2 regions of the Nocardioides plantarum genome follow, and region 1 is predicted to be linked to the other one. Evidence: predicted binding sites of a transcription regulator. Region 1 holds the regulator's gene; the other holds the start of a gene.
What was found. The regulator LexA, encoded in region 1, represses DNA repair genes until DNA is damaged. The targets are predictions, from matches to a motif close to TCGAACANNTGTTCGA.
Positions count from the first base shown of each region.

Region 1 (3,200 bases):
CAGCACCCGGCGGCGGTCGGCCGTGTAGCCGTCCCACTGGTCGACGTTGTAGGGCAGGCCGTCGTCGGGCAGCAGCCCGGTGACCTCGTTGACCTGCGCGCGCCGTGCACCGGGGAGCGCTGCGAAGGTGACCGGCGTGATCATCACCGGGTTGCCGATGACCTTCCACAGTGCCGTGGGGTTGGACAGCGAGCGCTCGAGGAAGCCCAGCTGCTGGGTGCCGGTGATGGTGCGGTCGGGGTCGTCGATCCCGCCCTCGGACGACGTCGAGAGCGCGGACGACACCTGCTTCGAACGGTAGGTCCGCAGGTCGAGCATGCTGATCTCGGCCAGCTTCCCGAAGGTGAGGCGCCGGTACAGCCGATCGCCGTCGGCGAGCTTGGTGGTGCTGTTCATCCGCACCGGCATCCACTCGTCGTAGGCGCGGTGGGCGCGGGCCCGCCGCCGCAGGTAGTCGCCCTCGGTGGCCTGGTGGTTCTCGGCCCCCGTGGCGTACTGGTCGTTGGCGACCTCGTGGTCGTCCCAGGTGATGATCCAGGGGAACTTGGCGTGCGCGTCCTGCAGGTCGGTGTCGGTCTTGTACTGCGCGTGGCGGCGCCGGTAGTCCTCGAGCGAGACCATCTCGTGCTTCGGGTCGTGGGTGCGGATGTCGACGTCGTCCCGGCCGTAGCCGTAGCCGCCCGCGCCGTACTCGTAGACGTAGTCGCCGAGGTGGACCACGGCGTGCAGGTCGTTGCGCGCCGCGAGGCCGCGGTAGGCCGCGAACCACCCGGCCTGCCAGTTGGCGCAGGAGACGATGCCCAGGCGCAGGTGGCTCGGGGTCGACCCGGGTGCCGGGGCGGTGCGGGTGCGCCCGACGCGGCTGTGGGTGCCCTTGAATCCGAAGCGGTAGTAGTACCAGGTGGCCGGGGTGAGCCCGGCGACGTCGAGCTTGACGGTGTGGTCACGGCTGGGACCGGTCACGAAGGTGCCGCGCTTGACGATGCGGCGGAAGTCCTTGCGGGTCGAGACCTCCCAGGTCACCGTGACCTGCGGGCCCTTGCCGGAGCCCGGCTTGCTGACGGCGTCGGGGGTCACCCGGGTCCAGAGCAGCACCTTGGTGGGGAGCGGGTCACCCGAGGCGACGCCGTGGCGGAAGTGGTGGAGCGCGGCGCGAGCGGCCGGTGACCGGGGCGCTGTCGCGGCGGTCGCCGAGCCGGGGCCGGCGAGCGTGGTCAGGGCGGCGCCGGTCGAGCCGGTCGCGAGCACGGTACGTCGCCGTACGCCGGTGGGTGTCGTCACGGAAACAGTCAACGACCCCCGGCACGTGGAGTGACGGGGGTCGTGACAACGGTCGTCGAGCGTTCACCCGGCGTATGCCGGGCCCGATCGTGGGTCAGAGCTTGCGCAGCACGGCCGTGACGACGCCGAGGATCGTGGCGTCGGTGCCGTCGATCGGGTCGAACGCCTCGTTGTGGGGGAGCAGCCAGACCTTGCCGTCCTTGCGCTGCAGGGTCTTGACGGTGGCCTCGCCGTCGATCATCGCCGCGACGATCTCACCGTTGCTGGCGGTCTGCTCCTGGCGGATGACGACGTAGTCGCCGTCGCAGATCGCGGCGTCGACCATCGACTCGCCCGACACCTCGAGCATGAAGAGCTGGCCGTCGCCGACCAGCTGCTGCGGCAGCGGGAAGACGTCGTCGTAGGTCTGCTCGGCCAGGATCGGGCCGCCGGCCGCGATCCGGCCGAGCAGCGGGACCTGGATCGCCGCGACGGCGACATCGCCGATGCCGGTCTCGTCGTACGACGTCTCCTCGGCCTGGCCGAGCGAGCGGCGGGCCGCCATGACGTCGGGGAGGAACACCTCGAGGGCCCGCGGTCGGTTGGGATCGCGCTTGAGGTAGCCCTTCTGCTCGAGCACCCGCAGCTGGTGGGCGACGCTCGAGGTGCTGGTCAGGCCCACCGCCTCGCCGATCTCGCGCATGCTCGGCGGGTAGCCGCGCAGCTCGAGGCTGTCCTTGATGTGGGCCAGCACGCGCTGCTGGCGCGGGGTCAGGCCGGTGGCGTCGGCCGGGCCGTCGGGGAGCTCGGAGACCTTGCTGGTCTTGGACGACTGCTTGGTGGACTGTTTCGTGGACCGCTTGTCGGGCTGCTTGTCGGGCATGGCTCAGGGTCCCACCGGGCGCCGACGATTTCAAACAGGTGTTCGAACGGCGTGTCGCGCGCACGGCTGCGACCATGGGTCATGGCCTCCGCCCCCTCACCGACGTCCTCGCCCCCGCCTGGGTCCGCTCCCACGTCCGCTCCCACGTCCGCCGTCGTCACCGGCGCGGCCCGCGGCATCGGCCGCGCGATCGCCGTGCGCCTGGTCGCCGCCGGGCACCGGGTCGTGATCACCGACGTCGATGCCGAGGCGGTCGCCGCGACGGCCACCCGGATCGGCGCGACCGGGGTGGCCCAGGACGTGCGCGACCCGGCCTCGCACCGGGCGGTCGCCTCGGTCGCGACGGGGTTGGCGCCCCTGGGCGTGTGGGTGAACAACGCCGGCGTCGGCTTCGACGGCGACCTGGCGGCGCTGAGCGACGAGCAGGTGCGCGGGCTGGTCGACGTCAACCTGCTCGGGACGCTGTGGGGGATGCGCGCCGCCCTGGACGCGTTCGGTCCGGTCGGGGCGCCCTCGGGTGCGCTGGTCAACGTGGCCTCGTTGTCGGGGCTCGGCCCGGTGCCCGGGCTGTCGGTGTACGCCGCCACGAAGGCCGCCGTCGTGTCCATCACGACCTCCGTCGCCCTCGAGGCGCCGGCCGGGCTGGGCGTGCATGCGGTGCTGCCCGACGGGGTCGCGACGCAGATGGTCGAGGACATGTCCGACGGCACCGGCAAGCGCCTGGTCAGCTCCGGCGGCCGTCTGCTGACGGTCGAGGAGATCGCCGAGGTGGTGCTCGGCCTGATCGGGTCGCGGCGGGTGCTGCGCACGGTGCCCGCCTGGCGTGGAGCGGCGATGCGCGTCTCGATGCTGGCGCCCTCGCTGGCCTCGGCCGGGATCGCCGTGTTCGAGCGACAGGGCGGTCGGGTCCTGCGTCGGCAGTAGAACACCTGTTCGCCTGAGGGGTTGCGCACGTTCGAACACCTGATCTAGAATCGCTCATGTGTTCGAACCGATCGAACTGTCGGTGGTCACCACTAGACATCAGATCGAGAGCGCACCACTTCCCCAGGAGGCA
Region 1 covers NZ_VDMS01000001.1:1,027,460-1,030,659, reverse strand. Annotated here, with positions in the region: gene FJQ56_RS04795 (alkaline phosphatase D family protein) at 1-1,281, opposite strand, end outside; gene lexA (transcriptional repressor LexA) at 1,376-2,143, opposite strand; gene FJQ56_RS04785 (SDR family oxidoreductase) at 2,225-3,067, shown strand.

Region 2 (3,200 bases), 710 kb from region 1:
AGGTGGTGGTGGCGCGTTCTCGGCTGGATCGTGGTGGCAATGCTGGCCCTGTTGATCGGGGCCAGCATCGGCGCGGCCAACTACTACTGCCCGGATGATGCAGCCGACTGCGACCTTGGCATTCTCTGGGTCTACGGCGGCGCCATCTACGGATTGCTGGTGGCGGCCGTCCTGGCTCTCGTGGTCGAGATGACGTTGCTGGCCCGCTGGCTCATCCGCAGGCGAAGGCCAGCGCCGACCGGCCAGGGAGTCAGCACCTAGGGGCGCGGGCCCGAGGTTCTTGGCCGCTTCGCGCACTGAGGGCACGCCCTCGCGGCAGCGGCGATCCTCGGAAGACGACCGGGTATGCCGTCGGACCGCCGCCACCGTGAGGGCACGCACCCTGAGCACGCCAAGCCATCAAGAACCTCGGACCCGCACCACTAGACCCAGAGCGAGACCGGACGACGACCATCGCTACGCCTGGTCGTGCTGATGTCCCCGCCTCCTGAGGTCGGAGGCGGGGTGTGGGGCGGTCAGGGTCGTCGGCGTCGGTCAACGAGGTAGGTCGCACCGGTGGGGCTGGTCCATTCGTAGAGCCCGGGTTGAAGCATCCGGTAGGACCAGCGGCCGTGGGTCTTGGCGCGGTGGTGCCTGCGGCAGAGCATGGCGAGGTTGTGGGCTGAGGTCGGTCCACCCAGGTCGAACGGGTCGATGTGGTCGAGGTCGACCTTCCGTCTCCCGCAGTCGGGGAACACACACGTCCGATCGCGCAGGGTCACCTGCTCGCGGATGGCATCGGTGGGTCGGTACGCCGTGGTGGTCGGGTCGGAGGTGAGGTCGATGACGGGCTTGATGGTGACCTTGGTGCCGGCGGTCTGGCACCACGTCTTGATCTGCTCGACCAGGACCGGGGTGAGGATGTTGTCCAGCACGGCTGGGGTGTCGGGGTCGGTGGGGTCGAGGTGGGCGTAGATCGTCACGCCCCGACCCCCGGTGGTCTCGAGGTCGAGGGTGAGCTGGTGGCGGGCTATCTCGCCCAGGGCGTGGGAACGGCGTACGTCGAGGGTGTCGGTGGACCCGAGGTCGGCCAGCCTCTGGGCGCCGTCACGCAGGGCTGCGTCGAGGTCGAGGGCGTCGGCCAGGTCCAGCGTCGCGCGCATGTCGACCGTCCCCGTCGTCGTCGCGCTGGCCACGTCCAAGGTGGCGTGGCGTCCCTCGGCGGCGACCAGGCGGCGGCGTTCGGCCTCGGCGGGGTCGTAAGCCGCTCGGGCGGCCTCGACAGCACGGTCGACCTGGGCCCAGGAGCAGGTGTGCAGGAACGGGGAGATGACCCGGTCCACGTGGGTCGCACCGGCTGGTGGCAGGGCGATGGTCTGCTCGGCGACCCGGAACGCCTTCCACAGCGAGACCTCCAGACCCACGACCCTCGCGTAGAGCCGTGGGAGCCGGTGGCGCAGCTCGAGGGCCTTGCCCAAATAGGCCAGCCCGCCATCAGTCGACATCCCCAACGACAACGCCAGGTCCAGGGCGGCGTACTCACCGATCACGGGACAGCCCGACCCGCCCAGGTGCAGGGCGGGCTCGACCATCGGGTCCAGCAGCTCGGCTGTCTCGACCTCGTCGGCGGTGTTGGCCACCGACCAGTCCAGCACCGCGGTCAGGGTCGCGACCTGGTCACGCGCCTCGGTCTCGCGGCGGGACCGGACCGCGTGCAGCAGCGGGTCGCTGCTGCGGGCTCGGGTCGTGGTCGGCATGGGTCCATTCTACCACTTTATTCGAATACGTGTTCCCATTTGCGGGACCTGTGGATACCGGCCCACAGGCCAGCTGGAGCAGTGCTCCGCGACACGAAGGGGTTCCACGCCGATGGACTGTCCGAGAGCAGCCATGGGGGCCGAGCCAGGTCGACGCGGGCGAGGCTCCAAGACCGCGGGCGGTCCCTCGACCCGCGCACGCTTGCGCAGCTCGTAGAACGACTGACGCGAGATGCCGTGCTCGGCGCAGAACGTCGAGACCGCTCCGCGCGGTGCGTCTTCAGGCCACCGAGAGATCGCGAGCCGGACACGGGGATCGATGGGTTCACCGGCAGCCGTCCCCGAACCAGCAAGGCTGGAGTGTCACCACCAGGACCACCCGAACCGTCACCTGTGTCCTGATGCAGAACTGTCACTGAAGTCCTGAGACATAACAGTTGGGGATGAGCTCATCGACGGGCGTGGGGGTCGGGTCGGGCGGGTCCGCTGCGGGGGTTTCGAGGCTCGTCGCCGGGGCTCCTCGCACCTCAACCACCGTGGTGAGGCCTGCCCGCCCGAGGCGCCTCGCACCTCGACCGACCTGGGGGCGTCATCCCGTGGACTGACGACCACCGGCGTCCGACGGCCTACCGTGGAGCCCGTGCATCCACCGGACGGCGTGCTCCAGCCGTGGCGCCTGGGCGCGCGGGGCGAGCGCTGGCTCGACATCGGCATCGTCGTGTCGTTGCTGCTGTTCGCTCCCCTCTACCTGATCGCGGGCGTCCGGCTCGCCCTGCCCCTTGCCGTGCTGCAGCTGGCTCCGCTGCTGTGGCGACGCACCCACCCCGGGCGGGCGTTCGCCGGCGTCGCCCTGGCCAGCGCGCTGCAGGTGGTGCTCCTCGACACGCCGATCCACTCGCAGGTGGCCTTCCCGATCGCTGTCTACTCGCTCGCTCGGTTCGGCGACCAGCGCAGCGGGCTCGTCGCCCTCGCCGTCGGCGAGTGCGCCGCGGTGGTGGCGTCGGTCGACTGGATCACCGGCTTCGACGGCGACCTCACCGTCCGGACGTTCCTGCCCTACTTCCTGACGATGTCGGCCTTCGTCGTCACCGCGTGGGCGCTCGGCACCCTGGGCCGCACGCGGGCGGCGTACGTCGCCGCGCTCGTCGACCGGGCCGAGCGCATCCGCGTCGAGGCCGAGCAGCAGGTGACGCTGGCCGCGGTGTCCGAGCGGGCGCGGATCGCGCGCGAGATGCACGACGTCGTGGCCCACGGGCTGACCGTGATGGTGGTCCAGGCCGACGGAGCGAGGTACGCCGCCGCACGCGACCCCCGGGTCGCCACCGAGACCCTCGAGCGCATCGCCGCGACGGGTCGTGAGGCGCTGACCGACATGCGGCAGCTGCTCGGGCTGCTGCGGGCCGACGAGATGACCGGTCGTCACCCCCTGCCCGGGCTGGTCGACCTGCCCGCGCTGCTCGACGA
Region 2 covers NZ_VDMS01000001.1:1,740,454-1,743,653, forward strand. Annotated here, with positions in the region: gene FJQ56_RS08160 (hypothetical protein) at 1-261, shown strand, start outside; gene FJQ56_RS08165 (HNH endonuclease signature motif containing protein) at 516-1,736, opposite strand; partial or broken gene FJQ56_RS22650 (helix-turn-helix domain-containing protein) at 1,871-2,057, opposite strand; gene FJQ56_RS08175 (sensor histidine kinase) at 2,377-3,200, shown strand, end outside.
Region 2: the regulator LexA is predicted to act here: its motif matches at 1,758-1,773, upstream of FJQ56_RS08165 (HNH endonuclease signature motif containing protein).